One region of the Sphingomonas insulae genome, then DNA from elsewhere that is predicted to be linked to it. Evidence: riboswitches for the same ligand, from Rfam matches in the RefSeq annotation. Region 1 holds a riboswitch; the other holds the start of a gene.

What was found. A riboswitch is a leader RNA that binds a small molecule or an ion and turns the genes downstream of it on or off. The one in region 1 is predicted to bind cobalamin.
Region 2: it holds a riboswitch for cobalamin, as region 1 does, so the genes downstream of both, GTH33_RS07145 (TonB-dependent receptor plug domain-containing protein) here and GTH33_RS12250 (DUF1852 domain-containing protein) in region 1, are expected to answer to the same signal.

The regions. Positions count from the first base shown of each region.
Region 1 covers NZ_CP048422.1:2,219,226-2,229,785, forward strand. Annotated here, with positions in the region: gene GTH33_RS12230 (alpha-L-arabinofuranosidase C-terminal domain-containing protein) at 410-1,996, opposite strand; gene GTH33_RS12235 (DUF2147 domain-containing protein) at 2,055-2,483, opposite strand; gene GTH33_RS12240 (serine hydrolase domain-containing protein) at 2,553-3,947, opposite strand; gene GTH33_RS12245 (methionine synthase) at 4,475-5,503, opposite strand; gene GTH33_RS12250 (DUF1852 domain-containing protein) at 5,533-6,519, opposite strand; cobalamin riboswitch at 6,648-6,869, opposite strand; gene GTH33_RS12255 (family 78 glycoside hydrolase catalytic domain) at 6,980-10,045, opposite strand; gene GTH33_RS12260 (hypothetical protein) at 10,360-10,560, shown strand, end outside.
Region 2 covers NZ_CP048422.1:1,157,086-1,167,645, reverse strand. Annotated here, with positions in the region: gene GTH33_RS07160 (ABC transporter substrate-binding protein) at 1-568, opposite strand, end outside; gene cobO (cob(I)yrinic acid a,c-diamide adenosyltransferase) at 568-1,185, opposite strand; gene GTH33_RS07150 (aminotransferase class I/II-fold pyridoxal phosphate-dependent enzyme) at 1,182-2,144, opposite strand; gene GTH33_RS07145 (TonB-dependent receptor plug domain-containing protein) at 2,146-4,062, opposite strand; cobalamin riboswitch at 4,196-4,404, opposite strand; gene cobU (bifunctional adenosylcobinamide kinase/adenosylcobinamide-phosphate guanylyltransferase) at 4,430-4,945, shown strand; gene treF (alpha,alpha-trehalase TreF) at 4,980-6,554, opposite strand; gene GTH33_RS07130 (ArnT family glycosyltransferase) at 6,707-8,227, shown strand; gene GTH33_RS07125 (glycosyltransferase) at 8,215-9,318, shown strand; gene GTH33_RS07120 (DUF983 domain-containing protein) at 9,312-9,749, opposite strand; gene GTH33_RS07115 (M28 family peptidase) at 9,957-10,560, shown strand, end outside.

The DNA.
Region 1 (10,560 bases):
TCCAGCGGATGAAGCGGTTGTAGATTGTCTTGTGCGGTTCGTACCCGCGGGACATCGCACCAGCGCAGACCGTTCTTGATCACCAAGATGATGCCGCTCACGATCTGGCGATCATCGACCCTGGAATGCCATGCGACAGCGGGAAATACAGTTCGATCCGACGCATCTGCGGCACCGACAACAGGACCAGATCACTCATGGTAACGCCCCCGGTGCCGCCATTGAGCCAATCCGACACAGTCCGCGCAAGTGAATAAATGGGTCCTGAGCCTAGGAAGCTATACCTGTCGCTGCGTCGGCGTGGAGTGGTTCAACGTAACCGTTCAGGTTTGCCGCAGACGCTGTCACAGCGCTGGCGCGGGGCGATCGGCTACCACCTGATCAACACGACTGATGCGTTACCGACCGGCTAAATCGTCAGCGACAGGATCGAGAGCGAATGCGGCGTCACCATGACGGTGCCTTTCGACACATCGGCCGTGATCTGGCGCGGCGTGACGCGGGATGGACGGGCTACGTCGTTAAAGGCGTCAGGCGAGTCGCCGTCGAGAATATCCAGCCGTCCCTGGCGCCCACCGACGCCGGCAATCCGCAGCCGAGCGCCCTGCGTCGGATGACGGTTGATGATCGCGATGGCCATCTTGCCACCATCGTCGCTCACCGTGGTGATCGCATCGATCTGGGGCACGGAGGCTCCATCCGACGCGAGTGGCGCCGCGGCGATGTGGGTGGCGACGACATGCGGTTGCAGCAGGTCCGAGTACATCTGCATGACGTGGAAGGTCGTCCGCTTCACCACGCCCTTCGGGTGCACGAACAACGGCCCGCGGACGTTGATGACCGGCGCCATGCACGCCATCTCGACGACATCGGCATGGCGGAGACACCCGTTGAGGAAGGATGCCGAGAACAGCGCATCCGCCATGGTGTAGGTCGCGTTCTGGTCGTTCTCGTCGCGCATACCGATCAGGTCGACGCGATCCGCGCCACCGCCGGGGAAGCCGGGATGATGCCATGAGCGTAAATTCCACTCGTCGAACGCGATCTTGATCTTGCCCGCAAACCCGTTGTCGGCGATGACTTTGATCGCCTTCTCGATCTGGCCTTCGGGCTGTCGGGATCGCATCATGCATTGCATGTAGCTGGCGGGCTTGGTGCCCTGTTCCCACAAAGCGTCCCAATAGCCGTGGATCGAGATATAGTTGAGGAAGCCGCCGGCGACCTTCAGCAGCGGTGCGGTCCATTCGCTGTCCACCGTCGCGGCGGCCAGCAGGATCAGCTTGCTGTCGACGGCGCGCATCAGCTTCGCCGATTCACGGACCAGCATTCCCCATTCGGCCGTGGTCTTCGAGCCAATCTCGGTCGGAAAGTAGTTTTCGTTGCCGATGCTCCAATATCGGACATCGAACGGATTGGGGTGGCCGTTGGCGCGACGGAGGCGGGAGAACGAGCCTTGTTCGCGCAGATTGCAATATTCGACCCAGTTGCTCATCTCCTCAAAGCCGCCGGTGCCGGCGTTCGTGCAGATATAGGGTTCGCAGCCGATCAGCCGACACCATTGCACGAATTCGTCGGTGCCGAAGGTGTTCGGGTCCTCGACGCCCCATGGCTTGTTGAAGGCGGGGGTGCGTTTGGGGCCGACGCCGTCCATCCAGTGATAGGCCGAGACGAAGCAGCCGCCAGGCCAGCGCACGATCGGGATGCGCAATTCGCGCAACGCCTGCACGACATCGAGACGGAAGCCGGCGCGGTCGGACAAGGGCGAACCCGGCTCGAACGCGCCACCGTAGACCTGGCGGTGGAAATGTTCGAGGAACTGTCCGAAGATCATCCGGTTGAAGCGCGTCTTGCGCGTCGGATCGATCGTCACCACGGCGTCGAGCCCGGCCGGCACCGCCATGTCGAGCGCCGCCGCCGGACGAGCGGCCATCGCCAGCGTGAGCGCGCCGCCGGCAGCGAAGTCACGCCGGGTGAGGTTCGGCGTCCGAAGTGTCACGATCGGTCTCCCATGGTCAGCATGGCGGTTTCAGAAGCGTTCGTTCGCGGCGGGATCGTCAATTCCTGACTGCCGTCCACGTCTGTGTCTGGCAGAGGAAGGCGATGCATCCCTGCACCTTCAACGTCCCGTCCGCGTCGCGCGAGACGACCGACTTGTACGTCTTGCCGGTTTGCGGATCGTAGATCCTGCCGCGCCACGTATCGCCGGCATCGCTGAATTCGGTCAGTATCGGCAGACCCTGAAGCGGTCGTCCGCGCAACGCGGGATCAACATTCTTCGCATCCACCGGCGGCCCCGATTCAGGGCGCTTCATCAAGGTCGTGATCCGCCCGCACAGGGTCGCTCCACATGGGGCGACGGTGACGATCGCGGTCTTCCCCTCGGTCAGCCAGCGTCCGACGATCGGCGTCGCGGCGATGGCGGGCGTCGGGGCGAGCATCGCTGCCGCCAGACCGGCGAGCGTCGGTATTTTGATGGTCTTCATGTCGCGATCAATCTCCCTACAGGGCTTCATAATGTGGCGGGGTGCCGTCGCTTTTCGCGCGCCGGTAGATCAACGGGGTGCCGGAGGTGCGGGGGATGCCGGGCGCAGGGACGCCAGATCCTGCTGGAGCGACCGGTCGATATCGGGACGCAGCGGGTATTTCCCCCCGGGGAAGTAATTGACCATCACGGTGACCCGCAGTTTCCGAACCGGGTCGACGAACGCGAACGTACCCGCCGCGCCGGGCCAGCCGTAGGTACCCTTCGCCGGAAAACCGCCGGGGCCATCGATCAGACTGATCGCACCGCCTGCGCCGAAGCCCGCTTCGGGAACGCCGGGCTTGCCGTCGACGGAGGGCGTGACGGCGCCAAAGGGTACGCCCGCCGGCAGCAGGTTCGACATCGCCAGCCGCACGGTCGCGGGCGTCAATACGCGAGCGCCGTCCAACGTGCCCTCGTCGGCGAGCATATGCAGGAACCGGTCGTAATCGTGCGCCGACGTCACGAGCCCCGCGCCGCCATAGGGGAAGCTGGGTGGTTGCAGCCAGACCGACGTTGCGCCGGGATCCATCGGTTCGCGCACGTCGCCGTCGAAATTGTAGCTGGTCGACAGCCGTCCGGCCTGTGCGGCCGGCACCGTCCAGTAGCTGGACGTCATCTTCAGCGGATCGAACAACCGGGTCTGGACGAATTGCTCGAAGGGCATTCCGCTCGCCTTCTCGATCACCGCCGCGAGCACGTCGAGACCGATCGAATAGCTCCATTGCGTGCCCGGTTCCGCGATCAGTGGCAGTGTCGCCACGCGGTCGGCGAAGGCGGACAACGACGTGGGGCGTGTCGGCCTCACCACCTCCTCGACATCGCTGTTATAGGTGCCGGGCAGGATACCCTTCTGCTCGTATTGCTGCAGCAGCGGCCCCCTGGACACGACGTTATAGCCGAGGCCGGCGGTGTGGGTGAGCAGGTGGCGCACCGTGATCGGCGTCTTCGCAGGCACCGAATCGAGGCTGGTGTCCGGGCTGGTGAGCACGCGCATGCGGGCGAATGCAGGGAAGATATCGCTGATCGGCTGGTCGAGGCGCAGCTTGCCGTCCTGGATGAGGATCATCGCCGCGATGCCGGTGATCGGCTTGGTCATCGAATAGATGCGCCACAGCGAATCCGGTCCCGCGGCCGGCGCAGTCGCCTCGTCCGCGATCCGGCCCGCGGCCGGGTACGTCACCGGCAGGTCGCCCGAACCGATCGCGGCGACGATACCCGGCATCTTGTTGGCACGAACATAGCCATCGAACAGCGCCTGCGTCGCGGGCAGCGCGGAGGGGGCGGAGGGTACGGCTATGGCGACGGCCGGGGAGGGGGCCACCCTGTCGGTGCGGGCTATCGGGGGCTTTTGCGCCGTCTGCGCGGTCACGGTGCCGGTGGGCAGCAACAGCAGAGCGAGCATCCAAACGGCAGCCGATTGCATCGAAATCCCCTCGTTCAGCGAACGGTGGGCAGGTCGGCTGCACCGGCACACCCCGTTTCTTCACTGCTAGTAATTGTAGGAGTAATATTGAGTCAATCCCTTGCGGTCAGGCAGGCGCTCGGTGGCGGGTTGATCCAAACATCGGCTTTATGCCCTGTCATTGACCGGCGGCGACCAGCGATGGCGGGATGTCGAACGCCGTTTTTACGAATGATTTGTAAGACCTGACGGCTAGCTGTCAGGCTGATGTCCTGTCCAAGCCGGCTGGGGTGGCCTGCACCGAAACTGTAGGGCAACCGAGCGCCAGCTTGCCGCGCCCGACGGCGTCCCGCCTCGACGTCGGGGATCCGTGCCGGCCGCGATCTTCGACTAGGCGGCTACGCCCGGCGCCACGCTGGCTTATGTGGCGATGGACGCATGGTACTGCGATCCCCGGACACGGGCGCGAGGACATGCCGGTTGGCGGGTTGCGCGGATCGACGACGGGGTTCGACAGACGCCCGGTGGGGCGCGCCGTCCACCTCCGTTCAGCTCGAAAGCTCCGCCCGCACGATTGCAGCGCCTGCGCCCAGCGCCTTCAACTTGCCGTGTGCGATATCGCGCGCCAGCGGTGCCATGCCGCAGTTGGTGGCGGGATAGAGCTTGTCCGCATCGACGAACTCCAGCGCCTTGCGGAGCGTGTCGGCGACCTGTTGCGGCGTTTCGACGATGTCGGTCGCCACATCGATCGCGCCCACCATCACCTTCTTGCCGCGAACCAGTTCGATCAGGTCCATCGGTACGCGCGAATTCTGGCACTCGAGCGAGAGGATATCGATCGTCGATCGCTGCAGATTGGGGAAGGTCTGCTCATATTGTCGCCATTCCTGGCCGAGCGTCTTCTTCCAATCGGTATTGGCCTTGATGCCATAGCCGTAGCAGATGTGCACCGCGGTCTCGGCCGTCAGCCCCTGCGCCGCCCGTTCCAGCGTTGCGATGCCCCAGTCGTTCGCCTCGTCGAAGAAGACGTTGAACGCCGGCTCGTCGAACTGGACGATATCGACCCCCGCCGCTTCCAGCTCGCGCGCTTCCTGATTGAGGATGAGCGCGAATTCCCACGCCAGCTTTTCGCGGCTGCGATAATGCGCGTCGTACAGCGTGTCGATCATCGTCATCGGGCCAGGCAACGTCCATTTGATCGGTCCGTCGGTCTGCGAGCGCAGATACCGTGCGTCGTCGACGAACACGGATTTCGGCCGCGACACGGCGCCCACGACCGTCGGCACGCTTGCATCGTAGCGGTTGCGGATGCGCACGGTTTCGCGCTTCGCGAAATCGACGCCATCCAGATGTTCGACGAAGGTCGTCACGAAATGCTGGCGCGTCTGCTCACCATCGCCGACGATGTCGATCCCGGCCCGGCGCTGATCGTCCACCGCGAGGCGCAGCGCATCGCGCTTGCCCGCAATCAGCGCCTCGCCCTCCAGCTTCCATGGCGACCAGAGCGTCCCCGGCTCCGCGAGCCAGGCGGGCTTGGGCAGGCTGCCCGCGGTCGTGGTCGGCAACAGGGTCGTCATGTCGGAAATACCTCGTGGATCGTGGGACATCAGAGTGCGCAGGTCGCCGACCATTGCTGGAGCACCGCGCGATGGGGCCGGATGAAATGCTCTTCGGCGAAGCGGCCCTGCTCGGTCGCCAGCCGGCTGCGCTCCTCCCGATCGTAGACGATGCGGGTCAGTGAATAGTCCTGATAGTCGAGGCTGGGGCGATACCGCGCGGCCGCGACCGAATTGGCATTGTAGATCTCGGGCCGGTAGATCTTCTGGAATGTCTCCATCGTGCTGATCGTGCCGGCGAGCTCCAGCGCGGTATAATCGCCGATCAGGTCGCCGATATGGTAGAAGGCGAGCGGCGCGACGGCATGGCGCGGCATGAAGTAGCGCACCGTCATGCCCATCTTGGCGAAATAGGCATCGGTCGCCGAGACATCGTCGTTGCGATATTCCACGCCCAGGATGGGGTGCACGTTCGTGGTGCGATGATAGGTGCGGCTGCTGGACACGCTGAGGCAGATGACCGGCGGCTTGGCGAACCGTTCGCGATACGCGGCCGAATGCAGGAAGTGCCTGAACAGCTTGCCGTGCAGATCGCCGAAGCCGGCGGGCGGATCGCCGCCGGGATGCCGCCGCAGGTGGTCGGGCAACACGACGCTGAAATCGTAGTCGCGGACATAGGAGGAGAAGTTGTTGCCGACGATGCCGTCGATACGCCCGCCGGTGCCCGTGTCGAGGATCGTGGTCTGAAGGATTTCGATCAGCGGAAACGCATCGCCCGCGGCGACGGCGTCGATACGCAGCGCGACCGACAGGATCGTGAGTTCGACCGCATAGCGATCGCCCGCCGGATTGTCCCAATGCGCCAGCGAATTGAACCGGTTGTCGATCATCCGCAGCGTGTTGCGCAAATTCTCCTGCCGGCTGTCGCCGCGGGCGAGATTGGCGAAGTTGGTGGTCGTGCGCGTGTTTTCGGCGGGACGATAATCCTCATCGAACGGGATGCTGCCGATCGTGAACGTGATCCCGGTATCCGTCATGTCTCACCTGCGCTGTGCAGACGGATGAGCCGACGGAAGAGCGCGCAAGCCACGACCACGCCCGACGGCAAAGGCGCGCCACCGGGATTGCGTCAAGCGCGATCCACCGGAGGAACCCCCGTCCGAGGAACGTTATGGCGTCGCAGGCAGGTCTCCTGGCTCACGGGTCAATGCGGTGGTCCCGGCCTTCCCAAGCCCCTTGCGAAGGCTCAGTGACACGAAATGGGCCCACTGCTCGCCGCTTACAGTTGCGGGGGCAGCGCCGGAATTCGCCCCGAAGGACGTCACCGGCTTCCCGTCTTAGCCCCACCGTCACGCCTGAGGCGGGGAACCTCGACACGCGTCTTCAACACCACCGGCACCGACCTGTCAATCATGATATAAAGATTTCTTTATATGTGATGCTGGCGGACGTCGCGCATCGACGTGGGCAGCGCATTCCTGGCGCTGGGGGCGGCCGTCACGCTCGAACCACCAGACGATGGCGTCCCGGTCGGCAGGTTCGATCGATGCCCGGCAGCACAACCTGCGCAAGGGTGTTGGCGGGGACCGCGAGGTCGAGCGTCACCTGCCCGCCGGTCCTGCGCCACGCCGTTTCGATCCGTCCCGAGGCGCTGTCGAGCGACACCCCGGCCGATGCGAAACGGGGATCGAAGAGCGGGGCCACCCGGAACCGCCGGAAGCCGGGTTCGACCGGCTCGACGCCGCCGATCCGGCGGTAGAGGAACGAGCACACCGCCCCCAGCGCGTAATGGTTGAACGAGTTCATCGACACATCGCCGGTATCGCCATTCCAGCGTTCCCAGATCGTCGTAGCCGCCTGTCGGGCCATATAGCCCCAGGACGGATAATCGGTGCGCAGCAGCAGGTCGAAGGCCAGCCGATCGTGGCCGGCATCGGCCAGCGCGTCGAGCCCGAGTGGGGTGCCGAGGAAGCCGGTGGTGAGCAACCGCCCGCGCCGGTCGACCTCCCGGGCCAGCCGTTGCCCCGCGCGTGCCCGCAGCACATCGGGGACGAGGCGGAGACGCAGCGCGAGGATATAGCCCGTGTGGCTGCCGTTACCGACCGCGCCGTCCGCCGCGACGAACGCCTGCGCGAAGGCCGCCCGGGTCCGGGCCGCCTTCGCCTGCCAATGCCGGGTGTCCGCCCGCCCGATCCATGCCGCCATCGTCGCCATCTGGTCCAGCGATCGCGCCAGCATCGCGCTGGCGATCAGCGGCTTGGGCGTCGTCTCGTCGCCCGGCCATCTGGCGTCGAGCGCCAGCCAGTCGCCCAGATCGGCACCACGCCCGTGGCGCCACAGACCGTCCGGATTCATGCCGAGAATGCCGTCGCAATAGGCGGCCATCGCGGCCCAATTGTCGTCCACCACCGAACGATCCCCGGTGTGCAGACAGGCGACATAGGGCAGCATGACCCCGGCATCGGCCCAGCCGGGCGTCGCCGTGTCGCTGCCCCATCCCAGTCCCCGGGGCGAGGGCGACCACATCGGATAGGCGCCGTTCGCCGCCTGATCGTCGCGCAGCATCCGCGTGAACGACCGGGTGAAGCCACCGACATCCATGTTGAACGCTGCGGTGTCCCAGAACACCTGCGCATCGCCGGTCCAGCCCAGCCGCTCGTCGCGTTGCGGACAATCGGTCGGGTTGCCGCGGAAGTTCGATCGCTGGCTCCACAGCGTGTTGAGCCACAGTTTCTGGACCAGCGGTTGCGCGACGGTGAAGGTCCCGATCTCGTCGAGGTCGCTCGACACGACCAGCCCCGTCACCTGGTCCGGGGGCAGGTCAGCGATGCCGTCCACCTGCGCATAGCGGAAGCCTTGGAACGTGAAGACCGGCTCCAGCACCTCGGTACCGCCGCCCGCCAGTGTGTAGCGATCCTGCGCCCGGGCGACGCGCAGGTTGCGGCGGTCGAGGGCGCCGTCGCGATCGAGGATCTCGGCATGGGTGACCACGACCGTATCGCCGCGGTTCCCCCGCACCGACAGGCGCACGCGGCCGGCGAAGTTCTGGCCGAAATCGACGATATGCGCGTTGGCGCCGATCCGGCGGATCGCGGCCGGGCGGATGGTGCGGCTGACCCGGATCGGCGGTCCGAGTGGAGGGGAGGGGGTGGCCGGCGGCGGCGGCGCGGGCCATGCGGCGTCCCAGCCGCGATCGTCGAAGCCGGGCGCATTCCAGCCCGCCGGCCAGCGGCGCCGGTCGTGATCCTCGCCGGCGTATATCTCCGACAGCGTGATCGGCGCTTCGTGATGCCGCCAGCGATCGTCGCCGAGCACGAACGGCGTCCCTGCACCATCCTCGATCATCAGCCGGAACCGGCGCGGGGCCGGGCCATAGGCATAGCGGCCATCGGGTGCCTGATAGCTGGCATAGAAGCCGTCGCCGACCATGACCGCGACGACATTCTCGCCTGTTCGCAGCAGACCGGCGACGTCGTAGGTGCGACAGGGTATGCGGCGGCGATATTCGGCGGGTTCCGATTGCAGTTCGTCGTCGCCGACGCGCCGGCCATTGATCAAGATGCGATAGCCGCCCAGCGCCGCGATGTGCAGCCGCGCGGTCCGTGGCACGGCCGCCAGATCGAACCGCCGCCGCAACAACCGGGCCGGGGTCGGAGGCCAGGCGAAGTGGTCCTGCCGAGCATCCAGCGCCGCCGGACGCCAAGCGCCGTAGGGGGTGGCCGCCTCCCACCCCTCGACGATGCGCCGGGCGCCGCCACCGGCATGAGGCGAACGCAGTTGCGCGGCAAGCGTGGCCGACACGGTGTCGCCGTCCCTCCGTGGCGCGACCTCTGCGATCAGGACATGCTCGCCTTTCGTCAGCGGCAGCACGAAGCGGGCAGCGGGGGGCGGGCCATAGGCGTCCTTGTGCCAGACCGGCACCGCCACCGGGCGGCCATCGAGGGACAGGCCGACGAGCCGGCTGCGCGTGTCGATCGTGAACGGTCCGTCGCCGGCGTCGCTGGCGAAGCGCAGACGGAAGCGTGCGGGACCCTTGTCGTCGGGAAGGTCGGTCCGGCTCCAGCGGGGCGGGACGAGGCGGTCGTCGCGCTCGTCCGCGCTTTCCACCGCCAGCCACTCGCCCCGCCAGTCGCCGTCGGCCAGTGCCATTCCCCAGCTTGCCGGCGCGCTCCACGACGATACGGCGCCGGTCGCGTCCCACACGCGCACCTGCCACCAGCAGCGCTGTCGCGGCCCGAGCGGACGTCCGGCATATCGCACCCCGGTCGATGTCGTATCGACCACGCGTCCGCTGTCCCACAGATCCGCGTCGCCAGCGATCAGTCGCGCGCGATCGCCGGCGACCCTTATCTGGAACGCCGCCTGCATCGTCGTGTCGGGTCCCGTGATCCGCCATGCCAGCATCGGTCGTGCATCGCCCACCGCCAACGGATCGCGCAGCCCCGCGGTCCTGAGGTCGGATACACGCAGAGACCCCGCATCCGCCGCGTCCGCCGACGATGTCAGGAGCGCGGTGCCGGCACCGATCCCCGTCATCAGGGCGCGACGATCGATCGACGGCATCGTTCTTTCTCCTCGCGCGTCCTTAGCCGACGCTATGACCGGCTTTACCAGGACGGTCGCGGCCAGCCGAAGACCCGTCTTGGATCCCTGACGGACAGCATGGACGGGATTATGGGGGATATCCATCCGAATCGGACCGGTGTTTCCGTCGGATAGACGTCACGTCGTCTCCAGTCGTGTATGGCGACATCATCCGATCGCATCCGCCCATGCCGGGATGTCAGAACTGACGATGTGTCCCAAGTGCTTGCACATCTCGCAGCGCAATTCGGACTGGTCGCTTGCCCCTTGCTGCCTGCGCACGAGTAATCGGCATGTCCGCGCCATCCCTCGACCAATGCACGGCGGTGGCGGGAGTAACGATCGGGTTGGAGTTCGGCATCGACGACGCGCCCGGCATCAAAGCCGCGCCAGTCAGTCGCGGTTTGCATAAGCCGGCGACGCTTCGCAGGGCGCTTTCGTATCCGGGCATGATGGGCGACTGCCGTTACTTTCATTATGGAAGTGATGTCGCT
Region 2 (10,560 bases), 1.1 Mb from region 1:
TCAGGCCATAGACCGCGCTCATGTTGCGGAAACCGGCGCGCGACAGCAGTTCGTCGGGCAGCGTGCCCGCCCCCGGCACCAGCCCGCCCGATTGCCAGATCAGCGCAGGGACTTGCGTCTCCGTCATGGGCCGTGCCGCGGACGCGATCCGCCGCGCCAGGGCTTGTCCCCGCGGGGCATGCCCCGCGATGCGGGCGATGTCGCGCACCTGCTCCTCGCTCTCGGTGACCGAATCCGGCACAGGATATTGCACCAGCCTGATCCGCATCCGCTTCAGCGCGGCGATCGTCGCGGGGGCGACGTGCGGTCCGCTCATCACCACGTCGGGGGCGAGCGCCACCACTTCCTCGGCGGTGCCGGAGGTCGCGGTGAATTGCATCGCCTGCGCCAGCGGGATCGACGTCGCCCGCGGATCCTGCGAATAATGGCTGATGCCGACGATCTGGGACGGATCGGCGACGTGCATGAGCACCGCATCGATGCACGGGTTGATCGATACGATGCGGGGTGCGCGGACCGGCGCCGCCGAGAGCAGCGGCAAGGCTGCGAGGGCGATCAGCCGTCGCATCAATATTCCACCCCGCGCTGCGCCTTGAACCCGGCCTTGTAGGGATGCCGTACCTCGGTGAAATCGGTGATGAGGTCGGCGATCTCCAGCAGTTCCGGCTTGGCGGTGCGGCCGGTGATGCAGATGTGCTTGGTGAGCGGGCGCTCCTTCAGGAACGCGACGATCTCGGCGATCGGCAGCGTGTCGTCGCGCAGCACGATGTTGAGTTCGTCGAGGATGACGAAGTCGATCGTGGGGTCGAGGATCATCTGCTTCGATCGCTCCCAGGCCGCGCGCGCCGCGGTGATATCGAGCGCGCGGTCCTGCGTGTCCCAGGTGAACCCCTCGCCCATCACCTCGAACGTGGCGAGGTCGGGATGCGCTTCGAAAAAGTTGCGCTCGCCCGTCTCCCACTTGCCCTTGACGTATTGCAGGATCGCGACCTTCAGGCCCCAGCCGATGCTGCGGATCGCCATGCCGAAGGCGGAGGAGGATTTGCCCTTGCCGTTGCCGGTGTGGACGATCAGCAGGCCGCGCTCCAGCGTACGGCGCGCCTGCATCTTCTCGCGCGCCGCGGCGACGCGGGCCATGCGGGCGTTGTGGCGGGCGTAATCGCCGGTATCGTCGGCTTCGGTCATCGGGGGACCTCCAGGGCGGTGGCAAGACGAGTGATGGCGGCGCTGCCGCGCGGCAGGCCGATACGAAGGCGATCGGGCCGGTCAGCGAACGGGCGGGTCAGGATGGCGTGGCGCGCAAGCGTCTCGAACAGGGCGCTGCGGCAGGCCACCAGCCGGAACAGCGGTGCCGTGCCGACGATGGCGATGCCAGCCGCGGTCAGCACCGTGTCCAGCATCCCGCCCGTCTCGACGATCCGTGCCCGTTGCGCCCGGCGCCAGTCGGCATCCGCATAGGCAAGCGTGCCGATCGCGACCGCCGGACCGGACACCGGCCAGTCGCCGATCATCGCCCGCAGGCGCCGGGCGATGGCCGGCCCGGCGACGACGAAGCCGAGGCGCAGGCCGGGCAGGCCGTAGAATTTGCCGAACGATCGCAGCACGATCAGTCGATCCGATGCCTGCGGACACAGGCCGGGATCGGGATCGGCATAGGCTTCGTCGACCACGACGGTCATCCGCGCCGCCAGCGCGCGCAGGGTGACGGGGTCGGTGACGCGACCATCGGGATTGGCCGGGCTGGCAAGGACGAACAGGTCGGCGTCGGGCGCCGGCAGCGCGGCGACCGGTTGCGCGTCCGGCCATGCGGCGCGGTGACCGGCATAGCCCGGTTGCAGGACCGCGGCACGATCCGCCGGCAGCATCGTGGCGAGCAGCCGCATGGCGAGGTCGGTTCCCGGCACCGCGACGACACCGGCGGGATCGGTCACCCCGAACGCACCGGCCGCGGCGGCTTCCAGCGCGGTGATCGCGTCCGGCTCCGGCAGGTGGTCCAGCCCGAGCGGCAGGTCATCGACCGGCCAGCCCCACGGCGCAATGCCCGTCGACAGGTCGATCCAGTCGCCGCCGCCGAACGCCGCGCGCGCCGCCGCCATCCGCCCGCCATGGGCGCAGAAGGTGGCGAGGACGCGGGCGTCGATCACGTCAATAGGTCAGGCGGATGCCGCCGAACGCGCCGCGACCGGGCTGACCATATTGGTAGATCGTCTGGTAGCGTTCGTCGAAGACGTTCTCGACGCGACCATACACCTCGAAATGATCACCGATCGGGAACGAGGCGCGCACGTCGGTGACGACGTACCCATCGAGCCGGCGCGCATTGGACGCATTGTCGAAGCTGTCGCCGATCGCGGTGATCGTCGCACCGGTGGTGAGGCCGAACGGCCAGCGGTAATCGGCGTTCACCGTCATGCTGTTGTCGGGCCGGCGGGCAAGGTCGCGACCGAAATTGGCGGTGCCGGTCGACCGGTTCTTGGCATCCAGATAGGTGTAGGCGGCGCTGAACGTCAGCGCCTCTACCGGGCGCAGCAGCAGCGACAGTTCGACACCCTGCGCCCGCGCGCGTGCGATGTTGTCGTAGGTGCCGTTGGGCTTGCCGGTGCAGATGCCGGTCAGCGGCCGGGTGCAGGACACGAAGGTGATGAGGTCGAACGAATTGCGCTTGAAATAGGTCGCGCTCGCCTCGACCGCGCCGCCCATCGCCTTTTGCGTCACGCCGGCGTCCCAGCCGTGCGAGCGTTCGGGGTCGAGCGCGGTGTTCCCGTATTCGCTCTGCAGCTGGTACAAAGTCGGCGCCTTGAACCCTTCCGAATAGCTCGCGCGGAACGCGGTCGCGCCGCCGTTGGGCGAATAGACGCCGCTGCCCGAAAACGTCGTCGCGCCGCCAAAGATGTTGTGATCGTCGTGGCGCACGCCCGCGGTGCCGGTCAGCCCGGCGATCGGCGTCACCGCGACCTGGCCGTAGACGCTGAAGATGCGGGCGCGGCCGCGCGTCACCGGACCGCCGTAGCTCGACGTCGAGAAGCGCGAAACCTCCCGCTCCGCGCCGAAGGTCGCGAAGACCGCCTTGGTGACGTCCACCGTCCCCTGATATTCCAGACGGTCGTTGCGGCCGATGCCGCGGAACGTCTCGGTCGGGGTGCCGTCGGGGTCGGTGTTGCGGCGGTCGCTGTCGGTATGCGCATAGCCGATCCGGTTGCGGAAGCGGCCATCGAACAGCGCGGCGTTGAGGCCGGCGTATCCGATCCACTGTTCGCTGTCGCCATATTCGCGGCTGTCGCGTCCGAAACCGTCGATATCGGTGCGGCCGTTGGCATAGAAGCCGCGCAGGTCGACCGACACGTTCTGCGCCAGCGCGATGCCGACGCTGCCGTTGGCGGAATAGTTGCGGAAGCCGTCGCGCTCCTTGCCCGGCGCATAGGCCGAGATGCCGTCCGTCGTGTAATAACCGCCGCCGAAGCTCGCCGAGACCGGGCCGCTCTTGCCCGACACGTTGGCGAACGCCTGCCCCGTCTCGTGCCAGCCGCCCTCGGCGCGGGCGTTGACACGCAGCTGCTCGGTCGGCTGGCGGGTGATGAGGTTGACGACGCCGCCGATCGCCTGGCTGCCCCACAGCACCGACTGCGCACCGCGCAGCACCTCGATGCGCGCGATGTTGCCGATCAGCAGGCTGCCGAAGTTGAAGCCGCCGCCGGGCGACGACGGGTCGTTCAGCTTGATGCCGTCGATCAGCGCGACGGTCTGGTCGCTTTCCGCGCCGCGGATGTTGACCGAGGTCGACGTGCCGACACCGCCGTTGCGCGTCACGGTGACGCCGGGCGTCTGGCGCAGCAGGTCGGACACCGTCACCGCCTGGCGCTGCGTGATCGTCGCGGTGTCGAGCACGGTCACCGCCTGGCCGACGGTGGACGCGGGCCGCGCCTCGCGGTTGGCGGTGACGAGGATGTCGGTGCCGGCATCGGCGGCTTCGGTCAGGCCGCTGGTGGATTGGGCGCTCTGCGCGACGGCGGGTGCGGCCGCGGCGATGCACGGCAGCAGGATCAGACAGGCATAATTCTTCACGATGGTATCCCCCTCGTTTCAACAACGGGGACGCGCCGGCGCTTGCACGGAAATCGCCGTTCCGCCGCGCACGACCCCAACACCGTCGTCACGCGAGGAAAACCTCGATCGCGCAGGAACACCCCGTCCGCACGAAGGACAACCACGACGGGCAGGTCTCCTGGCTTCCGGGTCGTCGCCTGGCCCGGCCTTCCCGGATCGTGGAGGATCCAGTGGCACGCGGAGGAGCAAGGCTCGCCGGTCACAGTTGCGGGGGCAGCCCCGGATGGCGAGCGACCAAAGCGCTCGCTTCCGGGTTCCCTTTTCATCCCATCTCTGGGAACCTGTCGCGAAGGCGCCCCTAGGGCCGAGGCGAGGCGAAAGCAAGATGAAGACGATGTTCGTAGGGGGCGCCCGCTCCGGCAAGAGCCGCCTCGCGCAGGCCGCTGCCGAGGATCAGGACGGCCCGCTGCACTATCTGGCGACCGCACAGGCGCACGACGACGAGATGACCGACCGCATCGCCCGCCATCGCGACGACCGCGGGCCGCGGTGGCGGACGGTGGAATGCCCGGTGGCGCTGCCCGAGGCGATCGCCGCCTGCGCCGACGGCGTCGTGCTGGTCGATTGCCTGACGCTGTGGCTGAGCAACGTGATGCTGGGCGAGCACGACCTTGGCGAGCGGGGCGCGGCGCTGCTCCGCGCCATCGCGGCCTGCCCCCTGCCCGTATACGTCGTCACCAACGAGGTCGGGCTGGGCATCGTCCCCGTCCACCCGCTGGGCCGGGCGTTCCGCGATGCGGCGGGGCGGCTCAACCAGCAGGTCGCAGCGGCGATGGACGCCAGCTTTTTCGTCGTGGCGGGCATGGTGCTGCCGTTGCAGCGGTTTCCGTCCGGCGGGTGACGGACGCCTTCAACGCCCCCCCTGAGGCCCACCCTTACGGCCTGGCCTTGCCCCCCAGCGCCGGATACCGATCCAGGATCGCGCTCGTCACGCCGTTGGTCCAGCCGAAGCCGTCCTGCACCGGATATTCGCCGCCGCCGCCCGGCGTGCGCCGTTCGATATTGTATTTCTCCAGCATCTTGCCGGTGTCCGCATAGGCCGCCTGCACCGTGCCGAGCCAGCGCGTCGCGATCTCCCTGGCGAGTGCCGGTTCGCCATTGCCCGCCAGCCCGGCGATCGCGACCCATTGCAGCGGCGCCCAGCCGTTCGGCTCGTCCCACTGCAATCCGGTGCGCAGCGTCGTCGTGCGAAGCCCCCCTTCCGCAAGCAACGCCTTGCGCGTCGTCGCGGCGACCGCCTTGGCCTGCGCCGGAGAGGCGATGCCGACGAACAGCGGATGGAGCATCGCGGCATTGACGCTGGTGGTCGGCTTGCCCGTCGACAGGTCCCAATCGGCGTAGCGGCCGGCGTTCGCCTGCCACAGATAGCGGTCGATCGCCGCCCGGCGCTGCGCCGCCAGCCCGGCATAGCGGGTTGCGCAGGCCCTATCGGCCACGGCAGCGCAGCGATCGGCGATACCGCGCTCCATCGCGTAGAGCAGGCTGTTGAGGTCGACCGGCACGATGTCGACGGTGTGGATGGTCGCCAGCGTCTGCGGGTCGCGCAGCCAGCGCGAACTGAAATCCCAGCCGCTTTCCGCACCCGCGCGCAGGTTGCGCTGCGTATCGGTCGCGGCGCGCGGTGCGGCCTGCGCGGCGGTCGCCACGTCCTCGGCATAGGATTCGTCGCGCGGGGTGTCGCGATCGTCGTAATAGCGGTTGAGCAGGCTGCCGTCGGGCATGCGGACGACCCGCTGGCAAGCGGCGCGGGCGGTGGCGCAGGTCGCGCCCCTCATCCAGTAATCGTGCTCCGTCCGCAGCGCGCGCAGCCGCCGCGATGCCACCGCCGCGTCCACGTTCGCCGACAGGTCGAGCATCAGCGCGAAATAGGGCGGCTGCGATCGCGACAGGTAATAGGTGCGCGTCCCGTTGGGGATATGGCCGTACCGTTCGATCATTCTGGTGAAATCGTCGAGCATCGATTCGACCAGCGGCTGCTGTCCGTCGACCTTCAGCCCCAGCATCGTGAAATAGCTGTCCCAATAATAGATTTCGCGAAAGCGTCCGCCGGGAACGACGTACGTGGCAGGCAGCGGCAGCGCGGAACTGCCCGCAACGGGCGCGACCGGCTGGCGGACCAGCTGCGGCCACAGGGTGCGGACATGGGTGCGCAGGTCGGTGGTGCCCCGGTCGTTCTCGCCCGGCACGATGAAATTGGCGAGCACGAACGCCTTCAGCGCCGCACCCTGCGGGCGGGTGCGCCCGTAATCGCGCAGGATCGCAGCGACGTCGCGCTTCGGCACCGCATCGACGAAGGTCTTGCCGTCGGCGAACACATGGCCGCGCTGCACCGCGTCGAACAGGGCACCATAGATGTCCGCGGGGGAACGCATTCCCGGCGCCTGCTGCGCCGACGCGATCGCGGATACCGACAGCGACGCCAGCAGGGCGACATGACACAGGCTTTTCATCACGATGCGGTCCATCCCGTCACACAAGCATGGCGCCTTGTGCCGGGGCCTGCCCCGCCTGGGAAGCCCGGGAAGCCTTCGGCTGCGCCCTTTACCGATTGCCCTGCGTCGCGATTGGCGTCACACGATCCGGCCCAACCCAGGATGACGCGGTGCCGCCCCTTTCCCGTCGTGGATATTCGTGGACCGGCCGCCGAACGGTCGCCCTCCTGCTGCTGGTCGTGGCGGTGATCGCCCGCGCGCAAACCTTCGGCAATCCGGTGGTCGGCTTCGACGAACAATTCTACCTGCTGGTCGGCGACCGCATGCTGCATGGCGCGATTCCCTATGTGGACATATTCGATCGCAAGCCGATCGGCCTGTTCCTGATCTTCGCGGCCGCACGGGCGATGGGCGGCGACGGTTTCCTGCAATACAAGCTGGTGGCGCTGGTCTTCGTCGTCGTGACCGCGCTGCTGATCCACGGCATCGCGCGCCGCCGCGCCGGACCGTTCGCCGCCACGCTCGCCGCGATAGCGTACATTCTCTGGCTGAACTTCATGGAAGGGGAAGGCGGGCAGTCGCCGGTCTTCTACAACCTGCCGATGGTCGCCGCCGCGGCACTGATCCTCGGCGTGCGCGGCGATCCCACCCGCAACGGTGCCGGCGCGATGCTGCTCGTCGGTATCGCGTTGCAGATCAAATACAGCGTCGTCGCGGAGGGGCTGTTCTTCGGCTGCTGGCTGATCGCGCTCGCCTGGCGGGCCGGGCAGCGCGGCGCGCGGCTGGCGCGGTCGATCGCAATATGGATCGGCCTCGCGATGCTGCCGACCCTTGCCGCCTTCGCCGCCTATGCCGCGATCGGGCAGGCATCGCCGTTCGTCTTCGCCAATGTCCTGTCGGCACTGGCGCAGGGGCGCGGCGGGCTGGCGACGCAACTGGCGGGGCTGGGTGCGATCCTCGGCATTCTGGCATTGCCGTCGCTGCTCGTGCTGTCCGGCGGGCGGTCGCGCGATGGCGGGCGGACCGTGGCGGGCTACGATCGCTTCCTGCTCGGCTGGCTCGCGGCATCGGCGGCCGGCGTGCTGCTGTACTGGCGCTTCGCCAGCCCGCATTATGCCATGCCGATGCTGCCGGCGCTGATGTGCCTGCTCGCGCAGGCGGTGGATGCCGGTCGCGCGCATCGCATCGCCGGGCTGGCGCTGGCGCTCGTCGGGCTGGTCGGGGGGCAGGCGGTGCTGGCGATCAGCGCTCTGCACAAGGGCGGCGCGCGCGAAGCGGCCGCCGTCGCCCGCGCCGCGCATGTCGACGGCGGCGGCTGCATCTATGTCTATGACGGCTATCCGGCGCTCTACATGCTGACCGGTTCGTGCCTGCCCACCCGCTGGCCCTTCCCCGGCCACCTCGCCACGCAGGAGGAATCGCGCGCGGCGGCGCTGGGCGTCGATCCGGCGCGTGAGGTCGCACGCATTCTCGCCACGCATCCGGTCGCGATCATCGACGACCTGCCGCATTTCGATGGCGGCAACCCGGTGACGCGGCGGATCCTCGAACGCGCGCTGGCCAGCGATTACGTCCTCGCCGCCCGCATCTGCACCGGCCCTGCGCGGATGCGGCTGGTCTACCGGCGACGCGCGGAGGGGCGCCCGCCCCTGCCGCCCTCGGCCATCGGAGCCCGCGCATGCGCGTCCTGACCTTCCTCCACAGCTTCGAACCCGGCGGGGTCGAGCGGGTCGCGCTGCGACTGGTGCGGCGCTGGCGGGCGATGGGGATCGACGCGCCGCTGTTCATGGGCCGCAACGACGGCGCGCTGCGCGACGAAATGGCCACGGACCTCGCCTATACCGTTCCCGATCAGCCGCGGCTCGGCAGCGGCTGGTGGGAGACATTGTGGATGATCGCCCGCCTGCCGGCCGAAATCCGCCGCACCGCCCCCGATGCGCTGTTCTGCGCGGGCAACACCTATACGATCGTCGCCGGCGCGATGAAGCTGCGGCTGGGCCGGCATTGCCCGCCGGTGGTCGTCAAGATCAGCAACGACCTGGCGCGCGCCGACATGCCGGCGCCGGCGCGCCCGTTCTGGCGGTGGTGGCTGCGCGTGCAGGCGCGCTTCGTCGATCGCTGGGTGGTGATGGATGCGGCGATCCTGCCCGATGTCGACCGCTATCTGGGTCCGGTCGCGCGCACGGTGATCCCGGACCCCGCGATCGACACGCTGCCGCCGCCGGTCGCGCGACCGCCACGGGGCGCGGGTATCCGCTACGTCGCGGTCGGGCGGCTGGTCGCGCAGAAGGATCCGGCGACGCTGGTCGCCGCCTTCGCACAGGCGGCACTGCCCGCGGATCGGCTGACGATCATCGGCGATGGTCCGCTGCGCGCACGGGTGGAACAGCAGGCGCAGCGCCTCGGCATCGCCGGTCAGGTCGTCTTCATGGGTCATGTTCCCGACGCGGCGACGGTGATGCGCACGCAGGACGTCCTGCTGCTGTCGTCACGCTACGAGGGTGTGCCCGCGGTGCTGATCGAGGCGCTGGCCGCCGGGCTGGGCATCGTGGCGACCGATTGCGGGGCCGGCGTACGGTCGGTGCTGGACCACGGCCGGCTCGGCCTGATCGTCGCGCAGGGCGATGTCGACGCCTTCGCGGCGGGGATCGCCTCGGCACGGACGATGGCGGTGGCGGTCGATGCCGGCCGCGAACAGGCGCAGGCGTTCACCATCGATGCCGCCGCGCGCCGGTATGGGGATGCGATCCGCCAGACGGTGTCCGGCCCCGCCGCTTACTGATCGAAGTCGTTCGCCTGCGGATCGCTGCCGTGCAATTGCGTCCACAGGCCCTGCGTCCCCGCCTCCTGCGCGCGATTGACGAATTGGGAGGCGACCAGCCAACCCTTCAGCGGGCGCAACGGCAGCAGCGTACCGAGCGCCATGAACGGCACCGAGGTGACGAAGTGCACCCAATAGGGCGGATCGAACGCGACCTGCACCCACACCACGAAGAAGATCAGCGGCAGCGCGATGATGCACAGGGAAAAGAACGCCGGGCCGTCGTCGGGCGCGGCGAAGCGATAGTCGAGGCCGCAATGGTCGCAGCGATCGACGATCTTCAGCCACGATCGGAACATCCGCCCCTCGCCGCAGCGCGGGCAAAGCCCCTTCCAGCCGCACCGCACTATCCAGCGGAACGTGTCTCGTGGCGGCGCGGCCGGTTCGGCCATCGGGTCCTGTGGCATCTGGTCCTGTGGCATCGGGTCCTGGGGCATCGACGGACCGTGCGCGCGCGGGGCGGCGCTGTCGATGGGACGGATTGTCCCAGTCCGCCAACGCGACGCACCCAGGCTATGCGCACCGACGATATGACAAACAGGTCGCGCGCGCTCGCCGGTGGCTCTAGCATAAGCGTTCCCTTATCGGAGCACCCTTGCATGTCACGTTTCGCCGCCGCCATCATCGCCCTTCCGCTGATCGGCGCGGCACCCGCTACCGTGCAGATTCCCGCCGAACGGCTGTCGGCCGACGTCCGCACGCTCGCGTCCGATGCGTTCGGCGGGCGGGCGCCGGGAACGCCGGGCGAGGCGAAGACGGTCGACTGGCTGGTCGCGCAGTTCAAGGCGGCCGGACTGGAGCCCGGCGGCCCCGGCGGCAGCTGGACGCAGCCGGTACCGTTGATCCGCACGATGCTGGGATCCGGCACGGTCTCCGCCAACGGAACCGACTGGGTCGGCGGGCGCGATGTCTACCTCTCGACGGTGCGGCCGGATGCGCGCGCCGTGGTCCGGAACGCGCCGCTGGTGTTCGTCGGCTATGGCGTCAGCGCGCCCGAACGGCAGTGGGACGATTTCAAGGGCGTCGACCTCAAGGGCAAGGTCGCCGTCTTCCTGGTCAACGATCCCGATTTCGAAGCGGGTGCGGGTGACGATGCCGTCGGCCGGTTCGGCGGGCGGCGCATGACCTATTACGGCCGCTGGACCTATAAGTTCGAAGAGGCCGCGCGGCGCGGCGCGGTGGCGGCCCTCATCGTCCACGACA